DNA from 3 places in the Kocuria sp. UBA5001 genome. Region 3 is predicted to be linked to each of the others. Evidence: riboswitches for the same ligand, from Rfam matches in the RefSeq annotation. Region 3 holds a riboswitch; each other region holds the start of a gene.
What was found. Region 3 has a riboswitch for S-adenosylmethionine ahead of B3G12_RS10195 (acyl-CoA dehydrogenase family protein). Riboswitches for the same ligand answer to the same signal wherever they lie in the genome.
Positions count from the first base shown of each region.

Region 1 (7,530 bases), on a different contig from region 3:
GCCACCTCACCTACGTGGAGGACCACTGGTTCTGCTACGTGCTCAGCGGGCAGCGGCAGTGCTCCCCGTGGGACGCCGTGGAGTGGGAGAAGGACCCGGACTGGGACTGGGACTCCGCCTCCGAGGCGGGCGGGGACGCCCTGCGAACGCACTGGGCCGCCGCTGTGGAGCAGTCCCGGCAGCGGTGGGAGAACTTCGCCGCGGAGCACGCTCACCCGATGGACGCGCTCGTGGCCCGTCCCCTCCGCGGGGACATGAACGCCCGGTGGGTGCTCACGCACATGGTCGAGGAGTACGCGCGCCACTGCGGCCACGCAGACCTGCTGCGGGAGGCGATCGATGGCGCCGTCGGGGAGTGAGGTCCTTGCGACCGACGGCGCCTGGGCCGACCCACGAGCCCGGGCCACGCCACTCGGTGTCGGGATGGCGGTCGCACGGGTCAGTCACGAGCCGGGCGGGCCACCGTCACTCCACTCGGCAGCCGCAGCTCACCGGATCCTGTGGGATCGGTTCCAGGCTGCGTACCGCCAGCAGGTGACACTCTGGGAAGCGGTGGCCCTCGTCCGGGCGGCTCATGGTGTGCCAGACCTCGCGGAAGCCGGCCCGCAGGAGGTGGTCCGCCATCACCTCGGGGTGCCAGCGCCAGGCCGGGCCCACGGCGTGGTCAAAGGAGACGACCGCCCGACCGCGGTCCATCGCCTGGAACGCGAGCATCACCACGCCGCCCTCCGGCATCCGCTCTGCCCGGTCCGCGCGCACGCCCGCCACCCTGCACCGCCCGCTGCGGCACCGTCCGGAACTAGTGCCGTCCGGAACAGGGCCCCGGCGGCGCGGACCCCGGGCGGGAAACGGGCCGTTGTCCCACCCGAGTGGGGTGCCCCGGCAACCCGGCCGTGCGGCGTCGTCCTCCCTGCGTCCCGGGCCGCCGCTCAGCGGGAACTGGCCGTGGCCACGGAGCACGCGTCCGCGAACGCGCCCCGGTAGGCCGCGGCGGGGTGAGTGTCCTTCACGCGGTCCTGGCCGGCTCCGTAGAGGGACTCGCGCAGGGTGGAGCCCTCGTACTCGGTGCGGTAGCGGCCGCGGGCCTGCAGTTCGGGGACCACGTACTCCACGAAGTCCTCGAAGGAGCCCGGGCTCACGTGGTAGGCCAGGTTGATGCCGTCCAGGCCGCCCTCGTCCACCCAGCGCTCCAGCTCGTCCGCCACGGTGGACGGAGAGCCCACGATCACGGCGCCCATCCCGCCCAGGGCGCAGTGCTTGGCGATCTCCTCGCGCGTCCACCGCTTGTCCTTCGCCTGGAGGGTGAACGGGGTGAGGAAGGACTGGATGGAGTCGGTCTTGATGTAGTTCAGGGCCTCGTCCTCCGGGAACTGGGAGAGGTCCACGCCGGACCAGCCGCCGATGATCGCCTGGGACGCCTCCAGGTCCACGTACTGCAGGTAGTCACGGTACTTCTCCGCGGCCTCCTCATCCGTGTCCGCGACCACCACGGAGAGCATCGCGTAGATCTTCACGTCCTCCGGGTCCCGGCCCTGGGCCTGCGCCTGCTCGCGGATCTTGTCCGTCATGTACCGGGTGAGGTCCGGGCGGGTGCCGCCGATGAACACCGCCTCCGCGTGCCGCCCGGCGAACGCCTGCCCGCGCGAGGATGCACCCGCCTGGAAGATCAGCGGCGTGCGCTGCGGGGACGGCTCGGTCAGCCCGGCCCCGGGAACCGTGAAGTGCTCGCCGGCGTGCCGGATGGGGTGCACCTTGGTGGGGTCCGCGTAGACCCCGGATTCGCGGTCCTTCACCACGGCGTCGTCCTCCCACGAGCCCTCCCAGAGCTTGTAGCACACGTCCAGGAACTCCTCCGCGATCTCGTAGCGCTGGTCGTGCTCGATCTGGCGCGGCAGCCCCTGGTTCTCAGCGGCGGAGGGCAGGTAGGAGGTGACCACGTTGAAGCCCACGCGCCCGCGCGTGAGGTGGTCCAGCGTGGCGAACTTCCGGGCGAGGGTGTAGGGCTGCTCGTAGGTCACTGCGCTCGTGACGCCGAAGCCCAGGTGCTCCGTCACGGCGGCCATGGCCGAGACCTGCATGAACGGGTCGTTGACCGGGACCTGCGCGCCGTCCCGCACGGCCGGTGCCGCGGAGTTGCGGTAGATGTCGTAGATCCCGACGACGTCCGCCAGGAAGAGTGCGTCGAACTTCCCCTTCTCCAGCAGCCGGGCCAGATTCGTCCAGTACTCGAGCGTGTTGTACTCGGTGGCCCGGGACCGCGGGTGCCGCCACAGGCCAAAGCTCTGGTGGTCCACACAGGTCATGTCAAATGCGTTGACGGAGATCCGCTTGCTCATGTGCCGGTTCCTTGAAGTTGACGCAACCCGCACCCCGTGCACCGCCCGCGGCGGCCATCTGCGGGTCCAGCGCGCGCGTGTGCGGCGCCGTACTTGCCGCATGCGGTGTGCCATGCGGCCCGATCCTCACCTGGGGCACCCCGCTACGGGAGAGGGTTGCCGTCCGACAAGCCAGGGCTGAACGTCGGAACTCGTGATCGTCTCGATCCAGAGTCTAACCACGCTCCCTCAGCAGGCGAAGCTCCACGTGACGCCGCGTGACCCCGCGCACCACCGATCCCCGTGGGCTGTCTCACACCGACTTGCATCACCGCTCCGGGCAACCGTTGAATGAGGGCGTTCCCATCCGGAGCGGCTGAGAGACCTGGCTCGTCGACGTCGCAGCAACCGGCCCCACGCGGGCAAGGTGCTAATGCCAGGAACGATGGAGTTGATGAGTTGCGTCATGTCCTCACACGCCCGGACACCGCCCTCGACGCCGCGGCGGTCTCGTTCGAGAACCTGGGCAAGTCCTTCCCCTCCCGCGACGGTCGGTACGAGCAGCCCGTCCTGACGGACGTCTCCTTCCGGGTCGAGCCGGGAGAGATCGTCACCGTCCTGGGCCCCTCGGGCTGCGGGAAGTCGACGCTGCTGCGCGCGGTGGGCGGCCTCAGCGCCCCCACGTCCGGCGCGGTACGGATCGACGACGACGTCGTCTCCGGGATCGACCCGCGCTGCGCCGTCGGCTTTCAGGAGCCGCGGCTGCTGCCCTGGCGCACGATCACGAAGAACGTGGAACTCGGCCTGCCCGCGAGAACCCCGAGCGGCACTGGCCGACGCCGGGTGGCCGAGCTGCTGGATCTCGTGGGGCTGACCCACCACGCGGGCCACCGCCCCGGAGAGGTCTCGGGCGGCATGGCGCAGCGCGCGTCGCTGGCCCGTGCGCTGGCCCGCAACCCCCGGGTGCTGCTGCTGGACGAACCCTTCGGCGCGCTGGACGCCCTCACCCGGATCCGCATGCAGGACCTCCTGCTGCAGGTGCACCGGGCGGATCCGACAACGGTCCTGATGGTCACGCACGACGTCGAGGAGGCGCTCGTCCTCTCCGACCGCGTGGTCGTCCTGACCCGAGAGACCCCCACGAGCCCGGCCACGGTGGCGGAGGTGCTCGCCCCGGATCAGGCCCGCCCGCGCTCCCGGGACGACACCCGCCTCACCGCCATGCGCACCCACCTGCTGCGCCTGCTCGGTGTGGAGCGCTGAGGGGTGCCCGTCGTCTCACGCCGGGGCGTGCTGCGTGCCGCCGCCCTCTCCCCCCTGGCGCTGCCGTTGAGCGGCTGCGTCATGGCCGGGGAGGGCCCCGGACGCGGCGTGGCCGGCGGCTCCGCGGACGAGATCTACCTGGACTACGCCACGTACAACCCGCTGTCACTGATCATCAAGTCCAAGGGGTGGCTCGAGAAGGTTGCCGCCGAGCACGGCCAGAGCGTCACCTGGGTCTACTCGGCCGGGTCGAACAAGGCGAACGAGTCCCTGCGCGCGGGCGTGGTCGATGTCGGCTCCACCGCCGGCTCGGCCGCGCTGCTGGCACGGGCCAACGGCTCCCCGATCAAGACCATCAGCCTCTTCTCCCAGCCCGAGTGGTCTGCCCTGGTGCGCACGGCGGCCTCGCCCGTGCGCGCCATCGCTGACCTCGCAGGCAAGAGCGTGGCCGTCACCAAGGGGACGGACCCCTACTTCTTCCTGCTGCAGTCCCTGAAGGCTGCGGGGATGAGCGCGGAGGACGTCACCGTGACGAACCTCCAGCACGCGGACGGGCGCACGGCCCTGGACTCCGGCCGGGTGGACGCCTGGTCCGGGCTGGACCCGATCATGGCGGCGTCCGAGCAGAACGGCGACGTGCTGTTCCACCGCAAACTCGAGTACAACACCTACGGCTTCCTCAACGTCCGCGAGGTCTTCCTGCGGCTGAACCCCACCGGCGCCCAGGACGTGGTGAACACCTACGCCTATGCCCGCTCCTGGGCGGCGCGGCACCGTGACGAGGGGATCGAGGTCCTCGCGGAAGCGGCGAAGATCGACCTCGACACCGCCACCCGTGTGTGGCACCGCACCCACCTGGACATCGACCCCGTCCCCGGCGAGAAGCAGCTCGCCGTGCTGCGGGAGGTGGGCCCGATCCTCGTCGACTCGGGGGACGTGCCCTCGCAGCAGGATGTGGACGACGCCCTCGCGGGGATTGTCGAGCAGCACTACGCACAGAGCGCGGACGCCGACGCCGCGGCCCGGGCCATCGAAGGGAACGCCCCATGAGCACGCACTCCACCTCCGGAAGCACGACCCTGGACGAGGTGACCGGCGAACCCCTCGGCGGCGCGAACGCGAGCACGGTGCCCGCCGCCGAGCACGAAGGCTCCGGTCCGCTGCCCCCACGACGTCGACGGGCAGGTTCCGTGCCGCGCACCCGGCTCACGGTCGCCCTGCTCGGACTGGTGCTGCCCGTCCTGCTGCTGCTCGTGTGGCACCTCCTGTCCACGAACGGCTTCTACTCCCCTGTGCAGCTCCCGCAGCCCTCGGCCGTCCTCGGCGCCGGGTGGGAGCTGCTGCGCAGCGGTGACCTGTGGGTGCACGTGGGGATCTCCACCCAGCGCGTGGTCGTAGGATTCATGCTCGGCAGCGCCCTGGGCCTCGCCGTCGGCGCCCTGGTGGGACTCTCCCCGTGGGCGCGGATCCTCGCCGGGCCCACCGTCGGAGCCCTGCGCGCGGTACCGTCCCTGGCCTGGGTTCCGCTGCTGCTGCTGTGGATCGGGATTGGGGAGAACTCCAAGGTGACCCTGGTGGCCATCGGCGCGTTCTTCCCCGTGTACACCACGGTCTCCGCGGCGCTGCAGCACGTGGACGGGCAGATCGTCGAGGCGGCCCGCTCGTTCGGCATCCGGGGCGTCCGGCTGTTCACCACCGTGCAGCTGCCCGCCGTGCTGCCCGCCGTGATCTCCGGGCTGCGTCTCGCGCTGGCCCAGGCGTGGCTGTTCCTCGTGGCCGCCGAGCTGCTCGGCTCCTCCATGGGGCTCGGATTTCTGCTCACCGACTCGCAGAACAACGGTCGCACGGACCGGCTCCTGCTCGCGATCGTGCTGCTCGCCGTGCTGGGCAAGCTGACAGATGCGCTGATCGGGGTCTTCGAGCGCTGGACACAGCACCGGTGGGGCTCGGCCCCCGCCACCTGAGCCCGGTTTCTCGTCCGGGCGGCGTCGGCACCCGACGACGACGCCCGCACCCCTGAGCACGCCACCCACCCGAGGCGCGAGCCCCACGGCCGCCGCCCCCTGACCTCCGACGGACCATGAACCAGGAGACACCACGATGACCGCGTTCGCATACACGGACCCCCACGCCCCCACCCCGAACCCCGCGCTCATCTCGGACGAGGCGCGGATCGAGTTCTGGGCGGAGCAGGCCGGCCGGCTGGACTGGGCCGAGCCGTGGCACACGACCCACCGCTTCGAGAAGCCGCGGCGCACCGGGGAGGACGAGGACGGCAATCCCACCTACACGGTCCCGGAGATCGCGTGGTTCGAGGGCGGCACGCTCAACGTGTCCTACAACTGCGTGGACCGCCACGTGGCAGCGGGGCGCGGCAACCACGTGGCCCTGTACTTCGAGGGCGAGCCCGGGGACCGTGCGGTCTACACGTACGCGGACCTGCAGCGGGAGGTCTGCAAGGCCGCCAACGCCCTGCTGGACCTCGGTGTGGAGAAGGGCGACCGCGTGGTGATCTACCTGCCCGTGATCCCCGAGACGGTCATCATCACGCTGGCGTGCGCCCGGATCGGCGCGGTGCACTCACTGGTCTTCGGCGGGTTCTCAGCCGAGGCGCTGAAGTTCCGTGTGGAGGACACCGGCGCGAAGGTGCTGGTGACCACGGACGGGCAGAACCGGCGCGGCGTCGTCGTGCCCGTGAAAGCCGCGGCGGACGAAGCGTGCAACGGGGAGAACGCGATCGAGCACGTGGTGGTGGTGCGCCGCACCTCACGCCCCGGCCGCACGGACCTGCCGCGGGGCACGCGCGGGCTGCGGTCCAAGGACCAGGAGCTCGTGCCGTGGACGCCCGGACGGGACGTGTGGTGGCACGAGCTCACCGCGCAGGCCTCCGAGGTCCACGAACCCGAGGCGTTCGACGCCGAGACGCCGCTGTTCATCATCTACACGTCCGGCACCACCGGGAAACCCAAGGGCCTGGTCCACACCATGGGCGGGTACCTGGTGCAGACGGCATACACCCACGCGCTCATGTTCGATCTCCTGCCGGACGTCCCGGACGCGGACGGAACTGTGCGCCCGGACGAGCTCTCGACCGTGAACGATCCGGCCAAGGTGGACTCGACCGTCCACTGGTGCACCGCGGACCTCGCGTGGGTCACCGCCCACACCTACGAGATCTACGGACCGCTGGTCAACGGCGTGTCGGAGGTGATCTACGAGGGCACCCCGAACACCCCTGACTACGGCCGGCACTTCGAGGTCATCGAGCGCTACGGCGTGACCAACTACTACACCGCGCCCACTCTGATCCGCTCGCTCATGGGCGCGTTCCCCAGGGGCCTGCCGCCGGTCTACAACCTGTCCTCGATCCGCCTGCTCGGCTCCGTGGGCGAGTCCATCAACCCCGAGGCGTGGCGCTGGCTGCGCGCGCAGGTGGGCCGGGACGAGGTGCCGTTCGTGGACACCTGGTGGCAGTCCGAGACGGGGTCGTGCGTGGCCTCCCCGCGTCCGCGCGACCCGCAGTTCGCCCCTCCCGGCACGTTCGACGACGCCGCTCCGCACACCTCTCCGAAGCCCGGCTGCGTCACGCGCGCGGTGCCGGGGGTGTCGCTGCGCGTGGTGGACGAGTCCGGCGAGGACGTGGCCCCGGGGCTGCAGGGCTTCGCGGTGGTCGACAAGATCGGCCCGTCCATGGCGCGGACGGTGTGGAAGGACCCGCAGCGCTTCCTCGCCTCCTACTGGGCGGCCTACGGCGAGCGCGGCTGGTTCCTGGCCGGGGACGGCGCCCGCACGGACGAGGAGGGGGACCTCTACATCCTCGGGCGCGTGGACGACGTCATCAACGTGTCCGGGCACCGGTTGTCGACCATTGAGATCGAGTCCGCGCTGGTCACCCACCCGCACGTGGTGGAGGCCGGGGCCACGCCGGTGACGGACCCGGTGACCGGGCACG
Region 1 covers NZ_DGYR01000013.1:227,442-234,971, reverse strand. Annotated here, with positions in the region: gene B3G12_RS08960 (DinB family protein) at 1-359, shown strand, start outside; gene B3G12_RS08955 (hypothetical protein) at 466-759, opposite strand; gene B3G12_RS08950 (LLM class flavin-dependent oxidoreductase) at 930-2,336, opposite strand; SAM riboswitch class IV at 2,421-2,535, opposite strand; SAM riboswitch class I at 2,676-2,767, shown strand; gene B3G12_RS08945 (ABC transporter ATP-binding protein) at 2,775-3,578, shown strand; gene B3G12_RS08940 (aliphatic sulfonate ABC transporter substrate-binding protein) at 3,582-4,628, shown strand; gene B3G12_RS08935 (ABC transporter permease) at 4,625-5,542, shown strand; gene B3G12_RS08930 (AMP-binding protein) at 5,679-7,530, shown strand, end outside.
Region 1: linked by a shared signal. The riboswitch ahead of B3G12_RS08945 (ABC transporter ATP-binding protein) and the one ahead of B3G12_RS10195 (acyl-CoA dehydrogenase family protein) in region 3 are both predicted to bind S-adenosylmethionine.

Region 2 (7,530 bases), on a different contig from region 3:
ATCATCCTCGGCATCGTGGGCGCGTTCCTCGGTGGCTGGATCGGGTCCATCATTCCCGGTCTGCACGCCGGTATCGACGAAATCAGCTTCGGCACCATCATCACGTCCGTGATCGGCGCGATCATCGTGCTGCTGATCTACGGCTTCGTGGCCGGCCGTCGCCGCTGAGTCCACAGCGGTCGCACTGACCCAGCGAACAAGGGCGTCACCTCCGGGTGGCGCCCTTGTTCCGTACCCGGGTCCGTATCCGTGCCCCAGGCCGTGTCCGCACCCGGGCGGGTCCGCGTGCGTGCCAGGGGCCGAGCACGCGGGATACTGGGGGCATGACTGAGACCCGCGCCATGACCCCCGACCTCGACGCCGCCACCAGGGATGCCCCCCGCCGCCTGGTGATCCTGGGGTCCACGGGCTCCATCGGCACGCAGGCCCTGGACGTCGTCGCGGAGGCCGCCGGGCTGCGCAGGCCGGGGGAGGGTGTAGGTCACTCGCCGTTCGAAGTCGTCGCCCTCGCTGCAGGCAGGTCCAACCTGGATCTGCTGGCCCGCCAGGCCGTCGCCTTCCGGGTGCGGGCCGTGGGTACGAGCGGTTCCGCGGACGACGCCGCCCGCCTGCGCGAGGCGCTCACGGCCGCCGCCCGCGCGTCGTCGTCGCCCGTGCCCGAGATCCTGCACGGCTCGGACGCCGCGGAGCGGATCGCGGCGTGGGAGGGCGCGGACCTCGTGCTCAACGGGATCACCGGCAGCATCGGACTCGCTCCCACGCTCGCCGCCCTCGGGGCGGGTCGGCGGGTGGCGCTGGCCAACAAGGAGTCGCTGATCGCCGGCGGCCCGCTCGTGAAACGCGCAGCCGCGGCCACAGGACTCGAGGACGCCCTGATCCCGGTGGACTCGGAACACTCCGCGATCGCCCAGGCGCTGCGCTCCGGCACGGCCGCGGAGGTGGACCGCCTGGTGCTGACGGCCTCCGGCGGTCCGTTCCGCGGGATGACGCGCGCGCAGCTGGCGGAGGTGACCCCCGAGCAGGCGCTGCGCCACCCCACGTGGGACATGGGCGTGATGGTGACCACCAACTCCGCGACCATGGTGAACAAGGCCCTGGAGGTGCTGGAGGCGAGCCTGCTCTTTGACGTGCCGCTGGAGCGGATCGACGTCACCGTCCACCCGCAGTCCGTGGTGCACTCCATGGTCCAGTTCGTGGACGGCTCCACCCTCGCGCAGGTCTCGCCGCCGGACATGCGCCTTCCCATCGCGCTCGGCCTCGGCTGGCCCCACCGTGTGCCGGGCGCGGCCGCCGCGTGCGACTGGACGCGGGCGGCCGAGTGGACCTTCGAGCCGCTGGACCCGGTGGCGTTCCCCGCCGTGGAGCTCATGAAGAGCGCGGGAACCACCGGCGGCACGGCACCGGCGGTGTTCAACGCGGCCAACGAGCAGGCCGTCCACGCCTTCCACCGCTCGCAGCTGGGTTTCACGGAGATCGTGGACGTGGTCGAGTGGGTGCTGGGGGAGCACGACGTCGTCGCGCAGCCGGGTCTCGAGGACGTCCTGGCCGCCGAGCAGTGGGCCCGCCGTGTCGCGGACGAGCGCATTGCGGGGCGCCGTTGAGGTCCCGGGGCGTCACGGTTCGTCACACGTCGCGTGCTACGATTCTGTGCGGATGACGAGATCCGGCGCGTAGCTCTGGCTGGCCGGACGGCAACCCTCTCCCGTAGCGGGGTGCCCCAGATGACCATCCGGCCGCGATTCGATGCGATCACGGCAAGTGCGGTTTTTCTCTGAAATGGCACATGCCTGATCTGCACCCTCCGTCCAGTGCGGGACCGTTTGCGCGGCGCAACCACTCCCGACCCTGGAAAGGCACGATCATGCGAACCAAGCGTCTGATTCCCCTCGTTCTGGCCACCACCCTGGGCCTCACCCTGACCGCGTGCGGTGGCGGGTCCGACAACACGGACCCGGCCGCGGACGGCAAGATCACCATCGGCATCGTGGGGGCCACGCCGGTGCAGGACGCCCTCAAGGAAGTGGCCGCCGAGAACGACGTCACCGTGGAGTTCGTGGACTTCAGCGACTACAGCCAGCCGAACCCCGCGCTGAAGAGCGGCGACATCGACATGAACTGGTTCCAGCACATCGCGTACCTCGCGGACTACAACAACAACTCCGGGGACACCATCACCCCGGTGGGCTCCACCTCCATCTTCCCGCTGGGGCTGTACTCCAAGACGCTGAAGTCCGTTGACGACTTCAAGCAGGGGGACGAGATCGCGGTTCCCAACGACTCGATCAACCTCTCCCGCTCGCTGAACCTGCTCAAGCAGCAGGGTCTGGTGAGCTTCACGAAGGACACGATCGCCCCCACCGAGCAGGACGTGGATACGGACAAGTCCAAGATCAAGGTGCGCCCGGTCTCTGCGGAGCAGACCGTGCTCTCGATGGACTCCGTGGCCGCCTCCGTGGTGAACAACGACTTCCTCGACCGTGCCAATCTCGAGCCCAAGTCCGCGCTGGCCCAGGACGACCCCACGGCGGACAGCGCCAAGGTGTACGACAACATCTTCGCGTCCACCGAGGCCAACGCGGACGACGAGACCCTGAAGAAGGTCGCCGGGTTCTACTACGACGACAAGGTCCAGGAGGCCGAGAAGAAGGAGACCAAGGGCACCGCGGTCCCCACCAAGGTGGACCAGCAGGAGCTCAAGGACCTCCTCACGCGCTACTCCCAGGACCTGAAGGACCAGACCAAGTGAGTGCAGCCCCCGCCGCCGGGGACACCCTGGTCAGCTTCCGCGACGTCAGCAAGGTCTTCACCACCGGGCCCAAGCGACGCCCCCGTGAGGTCACCGCCGTGGACGGTGTGACCCTGGACGTCAAGCGCGGGGAGATCTTCGCCGTGATCGGCTACTCGGGCGCGGGAAAGTCCACCCTGGTGCGGCTGATCAACGGTTTGGAGACCACCACGTCCGGCACCCTGGAGGTCGGTGGCCAGCAGGTCAGCGGCCGGTCGGAGACCCAGCTCGCCTCCGTGCGCCACAACATCGGGATGATCTTCCAGCAGTTCAACCTGTTCACCTCGCGCACCGTGGCCGGGAACATCGAGTACCCGCTGCGCCGGGCGGGGTGGAAGCCCGAGGAGCGCCGGGCACGTGTCACGGAGCTGCTCGAGTTCGTGGGGCTCACCGAGCGGGCCCGCAACTACCCGGAGCAGCTCTCGGGCGGGCAGAAGCAGCGCGTGGGCATTGCCCGGGCGCTCGCGTCCAACCCCGAGCTGCTGCTCGCGGACGAGTCCACCTCCGCGCTGGACCCCGAGACCACGCAGGAGGTTCTCGCGCTGCTGCGCCGGGTGAACCGCGAACTGGGGATCACCGTGGTGCTCATCACCCACGAGATGGACGTGGTGCGTGCCATCGCAGACCGCGTGGCCGTGATGGACAGCGGTCGCGTGGTCGAGGTGGGGACCACCGCAGACGTCTTCGCGCACCCGCAGGCCGAGACCACCCGCAAGTTCGTGGGCTCCGTGATGCACACGGTGCCCAACGCCGCGGAGGTCGAGAAGCTGCGCCGCGAGCACCCGGGACGGCTGGTCATGGTGGATGTGCGCGACCAGAACCGGATCGGCGAGGTGCTCTCGGACGCAGCACGCACGGACGTGCGCTTCAACATCGCCTTCGGAGGGATCTCCATCCTGCAGTCCAGGTCCTTCGGGACGCTCACGCTGTCCCTCACGGGCCCGCCGGACGCCGTCGAACGGACCGTCGATGCCCTCCGGGCGGTCACCAAGGTTGAGGAGGTGGCTGAGTGATGGAGTGGTCCACACTGGCACCGCAGCTGCTGAGCGCCACGGGGCTCACGCTCTACATGGTCACCGTGACCCTCGTGCTGGCCGGGTTCATCGGCCTGGCCGTGGGCATGGGGCTCTACGTGACCCGGCGAGGAAGCATCATGGAGAACGGGGCGGTCTTCACCGTCCTGAACCTCCTGGTGAACTTCGTGCGCCCGATCCCGTTCATCATCCTGCTGGCCGCCCTCGGCAAGCTCACGGAGAGCGTGGTGGGGACCCGGCTGGGCCCCAACGCCGCGATCTTCGCCATGACCATCGGGGCCACCTTCGCGGTGGCGCGGATCGTGGAGCAGAACCTCATGACGGTGGATCCCGGCGTGATCGAGGCGGCCCGCTCCATGGGCGTCTCGCGCTGGAAGATCATCACCACGGTGATCCTGCCCGAGGCACTGGGCCCGCTGGTCCTGGGCTACACGTTCCTGGTCATCGGCATCACGGACATGTCCGCGATGGCGGGCGCGATCGGCGCCGGCGGCCTGGGTGACTTCGCCCTGCGCCTGGGCTACCAGCGCTTCAACGACCAGGTGACGTGGGCCGCGGTGATCGTGATCATCATCCTGGTCCAGCTGGTGCAGTTCTTCGGCAACTGGCTCGCGCGCAGGATCATGCGCCGCTGAGGCGCCCCCGCGAGTTCCCGACGCCGCCCCGGCAGCCTGTGCGCTGCCGGGGCGTCGTGGTGTTCGGCGGGTCACGCGCGGCTGCCGCGTGTCGGACGAGTGGGGCACAATGGGGGAAGTCTTTCCCACGGGGCGCGTGTCGCGGGCCCCGCACGCCAAATTCCCTGGAGGAAATTCGTGACCTCGGTCAACCTCGGCATGCCGGCGGCACCCCAGCCGGTCCTCTCACCCAGGCGCCCGACCCGCCAGATCCGCGTGGGCTCGGTGGGTGTCGGCTCGCAGAGCCCCATCAGCGTCCAGTCGATGACCACCACTCCCACGACGAACATCAACGCCACGCTGCAGCAGATCGCGGAGCTCAACGCCGCGGGCTGCGACATCGTGCGCGTGGCGTGCCCGTCCCAGGACGACGCGGACGCCCTGCCGATCATCGCCATGAAGTCCCCGATCCCGGTGATCGCGGACATCCACTTCCAGCCGAAGTACGTCTACGCGGCCATCGACGCCGGGTGCGCGGGAGTTCGCGTGAACCCGGGCAACATCCGCAAGTTCGACGACCAGATCGAGGGCATCTCCCGCGCCGCGGAGGCGGCGGGGGTCTCCATCCGCATCGGCGTCAACGCCGGTTCCCTGGACAAGCGGCTGCTGCAGAAGTACGGCAAGGCCACCCCGGAGGCGCTCATGGAGTCCGCCGTGTGGGAGGCCTCGCTGTTCGAGCAGCACGACTTCCACGACTTCAAGATCTCCGTGAAGCACAACGACCCCGTGACCATGGTCCGCGCCTACCAGCTGCTGGCCGAGCGGGGGGACTGGCCCCTGCACCTCGGCGTGACCGAGGCCGGGCCGGCGCTGCAGGGAACGGTGAAGTCCGCCACCGCGTTCGGCATCCTGCTCTCCCAGGGCATCGGTGACACCATCCGCGTCTCCCTCTCCGCGCCGCCGGTGGAGGAGGTCAAGGTGGGCAACCAGATCCTGCAGTCCCTGGGGCTGCGCCCCCGCAAGCTGGAGATCGTCTCCTGCCCCTCGTGCGGGCGCGCCCAGGTGGACGTCTACAAGCTCGCCGAAGAGGTCAACGAGGGTCTCGCCCACCTCACGGTGCCGCTGCGCGTGGCCGTGATGGGCTGCGTCGTCAACGGACCGGGGGAGGCCCGTGAGGCGGACCTCGGCGTGGCCTCCGGCAACGGCAAGGGCCAGATCTTCGTCCGCGGCGAGGTCATCAAGACCGTTCCCGAGGACCAGATCGTGGAGACCTTGCTCGCCCAGGCCAACGAGATGGCCGAGGAGATGGGCGTGGACGAGAACGGCCAGCCCGTCGAGGGTGCCCCGGTCGTGACCGCCGGGTGATCCGACGCCGCGACCCGAGGCTGCTCCCGCCCGCCGCCGTGGGCCGGGGGGAGCTGGACCGGCTGCTCGACGAGCACGCCGTGTCCTCGGTGTTCGTGGCCGCCCACGTGGAGCGCATCCGTGACGGCGGCAGTGCGACGCCGCCCGTCTACGGCGTGCGGGGCCCGGACGGCCGGCTCGAGGGGGCGTGCTGGGTGGGCACGAACGTCGTCCCGATCGCCCTCGACGAGCGGGGAACGGACCTCGTCGCGGACCTCCTGCTGCGCGGCGGGCCCCGCTTCGCCTCCGTCTTCGGCCCGGCCGAGCCCGTGCTGGGGCTGTGGGACCGGGTGCGGGAGAACTGGCCCGCACCGTTCGACGTCCGCGCCCACCAGCCCCTGCTCGTGATGGAGCGGGACCCCGCCCCGGCTCTGCTCGGTGGCACGGCCTCGCGCGTGTGCTGGGCGGGACCCGAGGAGTTCGACCGGGTGCTTCCCGCCGCCGTGGCGATGTTCACCGAGGAGGTGGGCTACTCGCCGCTGACCAGCGGGGCCGAGGGCTACCGACGACGCGTGCGCTCGCTGCTCGCGGAGGGTCGCACCGCGGTGCTGTGCGACGAGGACGGCACCGTGGTGTTCAAGGCGGACGTCGGCTCCCGGCACGGGCGCGTCTGCCAGATCCAGGGCGTGTGGATCCACCCCCGGTACCGCGGCCGCGGTCTGGCCGTGCCGTGCATGGCGGCCACCGTGGCCCTCGCCCGTGTCCGCACCCCGGTGGTGAGCCTCTACGTGAACTCCTTCAACGCCCCGGCCCTGGCCACCTACCGCCACGTGGGCTTCGAGCAGACCGGGGAGTTCGCAACCGTCCTGCTGTGAGGGACGGTCCTGCTGCCAGTGGCGCCGCCCGGCGAGCGGTGCCGTGCTGCGAGCGGCGTCGTGCCGCATGCGACGCCGTGCCGCCGTGAGCATCCCCGGGGCACAGCGATAGACTCCCAGGAGACATCCATTGCCCAGATCGGCCCGTTCCCCGGGCGGTTAGGACCTTTTCGTGCCGCTTCGCCTGAGCTCCCTTTTCCTGCGCACCCTGCGCGAAGACCCCGTGGACGCGGACGTCGACAGCCACAAGCTGCTCGTGCGTGCGGGCTACATCCGCCGCGCGGCGCCCGGGATCTACACGTGGCTGCCCCTCGGACTCGCGGTGCTGCGCCGTGTGGAGGGAATCGTGCGCGAGGAGATGAACGCGATCGGCGCGCAGGAGGTGCACTTCCCGGCGCTGCTGCCGCGTGAGCCCTACGAGACCACCAACCGGTGGACCGAGTACGGCGAGAACCTCTTCCGGCTGCAGGACCGCAAGGGCGCGGACTACCTGCTCGCGCCCACGCACGAGGAGATGTTCACCCTGCTGGTCAAGGACATGTACTCGTCCTACAAGGACCTGCCCGTGTCCCTCTACCAGATCCAGACGAAGTACCGGGACGAGGCCCGCCCCCGCGCCGGGCTGCTGCGCGGGCGCGAGTTCATCATGAAGGACTCCTACTCCTTCGACGTCGACGACGCCGGGCTGGACGAGTCCTACGCCAAGCACCGCGCCGCGTACGTGCGGATCTTCGAGCGGCTGGGTCTGCCGGTGGTGGCGGTCGCCGCGACCTCCGGTGCCATGGGCGGCTCCCGCTCCGAGGAGTTCATGCACCCCTCACTGGTGGGGGAGGACACGTTCGTGCGCACCGCGGGCGGCTTCGCGGCGAACGTCGAGG
Region 2 covers NZ_DGYR01000001.1:55,978-63,507, reverse strand. Annotated here, with positions in the region: gene B3G12_RS00310 (GlsB/YeaQ/YmgE family stress response membrane protein) at 1-168, shown strand, start outside; gene dxr (1-deoxy-D-xylulose-5-phosphate reductoisomerase) at 342-1,601, shown strand; SAM riboswitch class IV at 1,653-1,767, shown strand; gene B3G12_RS00300 (MetQ/NlpA family ABC transporter substrate-binding protein) at 1,862-2,746, shown strand; gene B3G12_RS00295 (methionine ABC transporter ATP-binding protein) at 2,743-3,798, shown strand; gene B3G12_RS00290 (methionine ABC transporter permease) at 3,798-4,454, shown strand; gene ispG (flavodoxin-dependent (E)-4-hydroxy-3-methylbut-2-enyl-diphosphate synthase) at 4,632-5,798, shown strand; gene B3G12_RS00280 (DUF4081 domain-containing GNAT family N-acetyltransferase) at 5,795-6,652, shown strand; gene B3G12_RS00275 (proline--tRNA ligase) at 6,825-7,530, shown strand, end outside.
Region 2: linked by a shared signal. The riboswitch ahead of B3G12_RS00300 (MetQ/NlpA family ABC transporter substrate-binding protein) and the one ahead of B3G12_RS10195 (acyl-CoA dehydrogenase family protein) in region 3 are both predicted to bind S-adenosylmethionine.

Region 3 (7,530 bases):
TGTGACAGCGCAACGATGCGCTCCGCCCGGGCACGCGCGTCGGAGGAGTCAGGGATGATCGTGGGGCGGCAGTTGGGGTCGTAGGAGACCAGAGCGGTGCGCTGCGCACGCTCCACGGCCTCGCCCACGACGGTGGCGCCGGGTTCGAGCATCGCGCCGATCGAGCCCACGTGCAGCAGCGAGGTGCCGTCCAGCAGCTCGTCGATCCGCGCGGTGTCCACGTCCAGGGACCAGTCCAGCTGGAAGTCGTAGGTGGCCGCACCGTGCTCGTCCAGGTTCGCCTGGGCCACGGAGGTGGGGCGGGCGTCCGCTTCGAACGGCAGCGCCACACCGTTGCTGCGCAGGTGCTCCACCACCTGGTGGCCGTAGTCGTCCTGCCCGTAGCGGCCCAGGAACTGGACCTCCTGGCCCAGCCGGGCGAGTCCCACGGCCACGTTCATGGGGCTTCCGCCCACGTGTGCGCGGGGTTCTGCGCCGCTGCGGGACACCACGTCCACGAGGGCCTCGCCGATCACCGTCAACATGGCACCACGGTAGCAAAGGGGGTGCGCGTGACCCGGCTGCGGAGGACCGCACACACCGGCACGACATGTGCGGGGCGTACGTCCACGACGTCGCGCTCGGGCGGCGGCGTCATCCTGCGGCACAGATCGGGGCCGCCCCCGCGGACCCGTAAACTGGGCGGCGACGAGCAGCGCCGCTCACGAGGCGCGCCACCCCGCCAGTCCGCGCACTGTCGCGCGACTCCAAGACGGCCCGGACGACGACGTCCCGGGCCGAGGAAGAAGGTTGCTCATGAGCGCCACCTGGTCCGAACGAGAAGCCCTCGCCGAGCAGCTGGTCCCCCTGGTGGGGCAGCTCCACCGCAACAACAAGGTCGTCACCACCGTGTTCGGGCGCTCCCTGGTGCACAAGTCCGTCACGGACATCATCAAGGTCCACCGCTTCGCGCGCCGCATCCTGGGCGAGGAGCTGCCCCTGGACAGGACGGTGGAGATAGTCGTGGCCCTGGGCGGCCTGGACCTGGGCGCCTGCAACGTGGACGTCGCCAAGCTGTACCAGGGCTTCACGGACTCCGGTGCCACGGACCTGGCCGCTCACCTGCGCGAGGCGCTCGCCCCCGCCGTGGGCCAGCACGGCAGCAACGACGCCGAGACCCGGGACGTGGTGCTCTACGGCTTCGGCCGCATCGGCCGGCTGCTCGCGCGCATTCTGCTCAACCGCAACGACGGCACGGGCCTGAACCTGCGCGCCGTCGTGGTGCGCCAGAAGCCCGGAAACGACCTCGTCAAGCGCGCCTCGCTGCTGCGCCGCGACTCGGTGCACGGCTCCTTCGACGGCACCATCACGGTGGACGAGGAGAACAACGTGATCACTGCCAACGGCGTGCCGATCCAGTTCATCTACGCGAACTCCCCCTCGGAGATCGACTACACCGAGTACGGCATCCACGACGCCCTGGTGGTCGACAACACGGGCGTGTGGCGTGACGAGGAGGGCCTTTCCCAGCACCTGCAGGCCAAGGGCGTGGGCAAGGTGCTGCTCACCGCCCCCGGCAAGGGCGACATGAAGAACATCGTGTGCGGCGTCAACGACAAGGACATCTCCCCGGAGGACACCATCCTCTCCGCGGCGTCCTGCACCACGAACGCGATCACCCCGGTCATCAAGGTGCTCAACGACGAGTACGGGATCGTCCAGGGACACGTGGAGACCGTGCACTCCTACACGAACGACCAGAACCTGATCGACAACTGGCACAAGGGCGACCGCCGCGGCCGCTCCGCCGCCATGAACATGGTGATCACCGAGACCGGCGCCGCGAAGGCCGTGGCCAAGGCCCTGCCCGTGATGCAGGGCAAGCTCACGGGCAACGCGATCCGCGTTCCCACCCCGGATGTGTCCATGGCCATCCTGAACCTCCAGCTGGAGAACGCCCCGGCGGACAAGGACCAGGTCAACGCGTTCCTCAAGGACATGTCCCTGAACTCGCCCCTGCGCAAGCAGATCGACTACGTGGACTCCCCGGACGTCGTGTCCACGGACCTCGTGGGCTCCCGCCGCGCCGGCGTGGTGGACGGTCTCGCGACCATCGTGAACAACAGCTCCGTGGTCCTCTACGTCTGGTACGACAACGAGTTCGGCTACTCGTGCCAGGTGGTGCGCGTGATGGCCCGCATGGCGGACATCTCCATGCTGCAGCTGCCCTAGCAGGCCTCCCGGGGCGCTGCCCCGGCACAACGGCGCCCGGTGACCTCCCCCCGCGGAGGGCCACCGGGCGTCGTCGTCGGTGGCGTGTCAGGAGGTCGCGGAGCCGCGGACCTCACCGATCGCGTTGACCCCGAACATGGGCGTGCCGTTGACGCGGTGGTCCCCGACGATGCGCGCCTTGTAGATCACCGGGTTGTGCGTGGCGACGGTGCGGGCGTTGCGCCAGAACCGGTCCAGCGCCTTGGAGCAGGACACCGCCGAGGCACCCAGGACGTCGAAGATTCCGTCCGTGACGTCCTTGACCAGCCCGGGAACCACCACGTGCGCCTGGGCCACGGCGAGCTCGCACGCGTTCGTCAGCTCCTCGGGATCGGTGATTCGGGGCTCCTGGCCGAGCACCCCCACGGCGGCGTCGACCTCGCGCGCGGCCTGCAGCACGATCGCCCGCGCGGCGGCCGCCTGGGCACTGAGCTCGCCCACGCGCTGCAGCACCTGGGGGTCCTCACGGGTCACCGCGCCGTTGCCCGTGTTGAAGCCGCGGGTCCTGGCACGCACCAGGTCCACGGCGGCGGTCGCGGCGGCCCCCGCGATGCCCGCCTCCACCGAGAGCAGCACCAGCTGGAAGACCGCGGTCTCCTGCGTGCTGCGCCCGTCCCTGTTCCGCACATTCTCCGCAGGCACCACGACGCCGCGGAAGTGGGTGGTGCCCGTGCCGGTGAGCTGCTGGCCGAAGCCGTCCCAGTCGTCCACCATCTCCACGCCCTCCCAGTCGCTGCCCACGAGCGCGTGGGATCGGGCCTGCTGGCCGGGGATCTGCGCGGTGACCTGGATCCAGTCCGAGAAGATCGACCCGGTCGAGTAGTACTTGGTGCCGTTGAGCTCCCAGCTGCCGCCCTGCTCCGATCGGGCCAGGCTCGTGGCGGCGGTCCCCAGCGCGGCGCCGGAGCGTTCGGTGGCGGCGTTGCCCACGGTCTCGCCCGCGGCAATGCGCGGGAACCATACGTCCGCCTCGCCCGCACCCAGGCTCGCGAGGAAGCCCAGGTGGGAACGGTAGACGTGGGCCACGCTGGAGTCCGCGGCGGCGAGCTCCACGAGCAGCTCCACCGTCTGCGCAAGCGTGGCGCCGTAGCCGCCCCGGGCCACCGGCAGGGTCAGCGCCCCGAACCGCAGCGCGTTGAGCCACCCGAAGCACTCGAACGGCAACTCGTGGTCCTGCTCGCGGGCCACCGCGCGCGCGGCGATCCGCGCGAACACGGGGCGGAAGACCTGCAGCAGCTCCTGCGTGGGGATCTCGCCCGCGGGCGGGAACCCCGTGGCGCGGTCGCTGTCCGCGGAGCCGCCGGGAACGCCGCCCGCGAATGCCCCGGGGACGACGCCGCCGGAGCGGGTGCTTCCCGTGCCGAAGGCCCCGGCGGCGGCGGCCTCCCGCAGCGCGGTGGCTGCGGCGACCTCCTGCGCCACCTCCCGTACTGCGCTCTCGCGGGCCCGGGTGCGGGGGGATTCGGTGGTCTGGGTGGTGCTCATGCGCTGACGGCTCCCTGCGTCGGATCCGCGCCGCGCGCCGTGCCCCTCGGCCGGGACGCGCCCGGGACCGTGCGGCGGCGCGGGCCTCCCCCGGGCGACGTCCGCGCACGCGGGGCGCGGACGTCGCCCACCGCGGGAGAGGCGACGGTCACCGAACCGGTCAGCGGAGCATGGCACTGTCCATCGGCCGTGGTGGGAGCACCGGCCCGTGACACGGGCGGTTGCTGCGGCGTCGACGAGCCACGTCTCTCGGCCGCTCTGGATGGCGTTACGTGCTCAATCCATCACGCGGGCCGCGAGGGTGTCAACGCGCGTGTCCTCCCGTGACCGGCTCAGCCCCGCCAGAAGCTCGCAACCGCCACGTTCAGCGCCAACAGGTCCCCGGTGTGGACGAGCTCGCGAGCCGAGTGCATCGACAGCAGCCCCACGCCCACGTCCAGCGTGCGCATCCCCAGCCGGGTGGCCGTGATGGGTCCGATGGTCGAACCGCACGGGATGTCGTTGTTCGCCACGAACTCCTGGTAGTCGATCCCGGCGTCCTCGCAGATCCCGGCCCACAGCGCGGCACCCACGGCGTCCGTGGTGTAGCGCTGCTTCGCATTGATCTTCAGCAGGGGCCCGCGACCAGGTTCAGGCGTGTTGACCGGATCGTGGTGGCCTTCGTAGTTGGGGTGCACCAGGTGCCCGGCGTCCGAGGAGAGGCACACGGAGCCCGCGATCTCCCGCAGGTGCTCCTCCCGCGACTGCCCGCGGGCGGCCGCGATGCGTTCCAGGACGTCCTCGAGGAACGGTCCGCCCGCGCCCGAACGGGTCTCGGAGCCCACCTCCTCGTGGTCGAACGCTGCCAGGATGCTCACGTGCGGGGCGGCCTCGAGCTCCTCCACGTGCTCGGTCATGGCACGCAGTCCCGCGTACACCGAGGTCAGGTTGTCGAGCCGCCCGCTCGCGAGCAGGTTGGACTGCGCTCCGATGAGCTCGGGAGCCTGGGTGTCCGCCACGGTGATGTCGTAGCCCAGAATGTCCTCGGGCGCCACAGTCCCAAACGCCTGGTCACCGGCCGACGACGACGCGTGCGTGGCCTGCGCGAGCACCGCCAGCACGTCCGCGTCCTGCGCGTCCCCCACGCCCCACACGGGCTGGGTGTGGCGCTGCTTGTCGAGGGTGAGGGCCTCGTTGGCGCTGCGGTCCAGATGGATGGCCAGCTGCGGGATCCGGGCAACGGGCCCGGTGGCGCTCAGCACCTCGCGGGGCCCGTTCTCCCCTCGTACCACGAGACGCCCGGCAAAGCGCAGGTCCCGGTCCAGCCATGAGTTCAGCAGCGCGCCGCCGTAGACCTCCACCCCGGCCTGGTACCAGCGGTGGGAGACGGTGGTGGGGCGGGGCTTGAGCTTGAAGCCCGGCGAGTCGGTGTGGGCGCCCAGCACGCGGTAGCCCGCGCCGGCCGCGGCACGGGACGGCAGCACCCAGGCGATCAGGGCGCCATCGCGCACCGCGTAGTAGCGGCCCCCCGAGCCTTCCGGCCAGGCCTCGGCCTCCGAGAGGCGCGTGAACCCGGCGCCCTCCAGCGCGGCGGCGGCCGTGGCGACGGCGTGGAACGGGCTGGGCGAGGCGGTGACGTACTCCCCCAGACCACGCGCGAAGGCGGTCTCCGGGGCGGAGCCCGTCGCGGCGTCGGCGGCGGACGGGGAGCTCACGGGCGATCTATTCGTCATGGACCCCAGTGTAGGAGGGGCTCTCCGGGCGGCCCCGGTCCGCCGGGGGCGCCAGCTGCGGCTGCCCCTGCGAGGTGCGCGTGTCCAGCACGCCCACGTAGCGCCCCTCGGCGTCGCGGACCGAGTAGGGGCCGTACTGCGGCGGCAGCGTCATGTAGGTCTGGGTGATGGGGTTGAGCACGTAGGCGGCCATGCCCGAGGAGTCCGCGGCGATCGCCGCGGGGCGGGCGTGCAGGTCGGGCATGCGCGGCGGTGCCGGCGGCGGAGGGAGGATCACGGTGCGCGTCACGGCCAGCGCCGGGCGACGGCGCACGAGCCAGAACACGATCGCCAGGTACGCGCCGTTGAGGATGACCTCGAAGACCACGTCCGAGGGGCTGCCGGAGGTCTCGTTCATGTCCGCGAGACCGACCATGCCCATGGCGGTGACCACCATGTTGTTCACCGTGTGCAGTGCGATCCCGGCCTCCAGGCCGCCCGTGCGCCACGTGACGACGCCCATGGTCACGGCCATGATGCCCACGGAGACCTGACCCCACACGTCGTAGGTGTGGCCGAGCACGAACAGCGGCACCGGAAGGAGGATGGCCCAGGCCGGGTGCTTGAGCCAGCGGCCGATGGTCTGCGCCAGATAGCCGCGGAAGACCAGCTCCTCGGCGGTGCACTGCAGGGGCACCACCACGAGCCACAGCACCACGAGCCACCCGAAGCCCGGTGCCAGTTCGAGCTGCGGGACGCCGCCGCCGGTGGTCATGTCCAGACCGATCCCCACGGCGTTGACCACCACGTACACGGCCGCCGCGGCCCCGAGGCACGTGAGCAGCCACCTCCAGCGGATGCGTCCGGCCACGGAGAAGACCAGGCCCAGCGGGCGGGGGCCGAGCACCAGGCGTGCCAGCAGCACGCTGGGCAGCATCAGCGCCACGGAGCCGAAGAGCAGCAGGAACACTGCCGGGTCCATCTGGTCCATCGCCAGGATGTCCTCGGACAGGGATTCCGGGAGGGTGAACGCGATGACGATCCCGAACAGGATGCTCAGCACCAGGTAGATGCCCACCCCTATGACACCCTCCACGAGGGGCATCCACCAGCGGTGGTTGCGGTCCGCGAGCGCGAGCCGGTGGTAGAAGAACGTGCGGGTGGTGCCCGCGCTGATGGGACCAGGGGCTGAGACCGGGCCGGGGACGTGGCGGCCGTCGGACGGCCGCGCCAGGCCTTGCACGCCCGGGTTCTGCACGCCGGGAACTCGCACGCCGGGGTCCCTGCGGCGGGGCTGCTCACCCTGCTGCGGGGGTGTCGGGCGGGACCACGGGGCACTCGGCTGACTCATGCGTCCACGGTAACGGGTCTGCGGGTCAGCGCTGGTAGCGCTCCACGAAGGCGCGCAGGATCCGGGGCGCCTGGTTCACCACGGGTCCGTTGACCACGCGATCGATCACGGCCTGGGTGTCCTGGGGACGGAAGTAGCCAAGGTCCTTGTACGCCATGATGCGGCTGACGAGTCCCTCGGGGTCCAGCTCCGGGTGGAACTGCGTGGCGTAGAGGTTGTTCCTGATCCGGTACATCTGCACCCTGCACACGGAGCCCGTGGCGAGCAGCACAGCATTGGACGGCATCACCCGTGTGCCCTCCTTGTGGCCCACGTACGCGCTGAACTCGTGCGGCAGCCCGGCGAGCAGCGGGTCCTTCTTCCCCTCCTCGGTGAGGGTCACGGTGACGGGTCCTACGTCCTCGTGGCACGCGTGGTCCACGATGGCGCCCTGGTGGATGCCGAGGGTTCCCACGCCGTAGCACGCTCCGAGGAAGGGGAAGTCGCGGGCCACCACCTCGTCCAGCAGGGAGCTGATCCAGGTCTCCGCGGTGCGCTGCGCCTTGGACTTCTCCTCCGGCGGGTCCGACGAGTTGAACGGCGAGCCGCCCACGATGATCCCGCTGTACTCGTCCAGGTCCAGCGCGGGCCACTGCCCGGACTCCAGCCGGATGCGGGTGAGCTGGGATTCCTCGAGCCCCCCGAAGCGGGCCACGGCACGGTATTCCTCGTCCGCAATGGTGTCGTCGGCGCGCGTGGCCAGGAGCACGAAGG
Region 3 covers NZ_DGYR01000016.1:13,177-20,706, forward strand. Annotated here, with positions in the region: gene B3G12_RS10185 (carbohydrate kinase family protein) at 1-524, opposite strand, end outside; gene B3G12_RS10190 (glyceraldehyde-3-phosphate dehydrogenase) at 796-2,211, shown strand; gene B3G12_RS10195 (acyl-CoA dehydrogenase family protein) at 2,299-3,735, opposite strand; SAM riboswitch class I at 3,913-4,004, opposite strand; gene B3G12_RS10200 (M18 family aminopeptidase) at 4,068-5,447, opposite strand; gene B3G12_RS10205 (CPBP family intramembrane glutamic endopeptidase) at 5,437-6,777, opposite strand; gene B3G12_RS10210 (glutamine amidotransferase) at 6,803-7,530, opposite strand, start outside.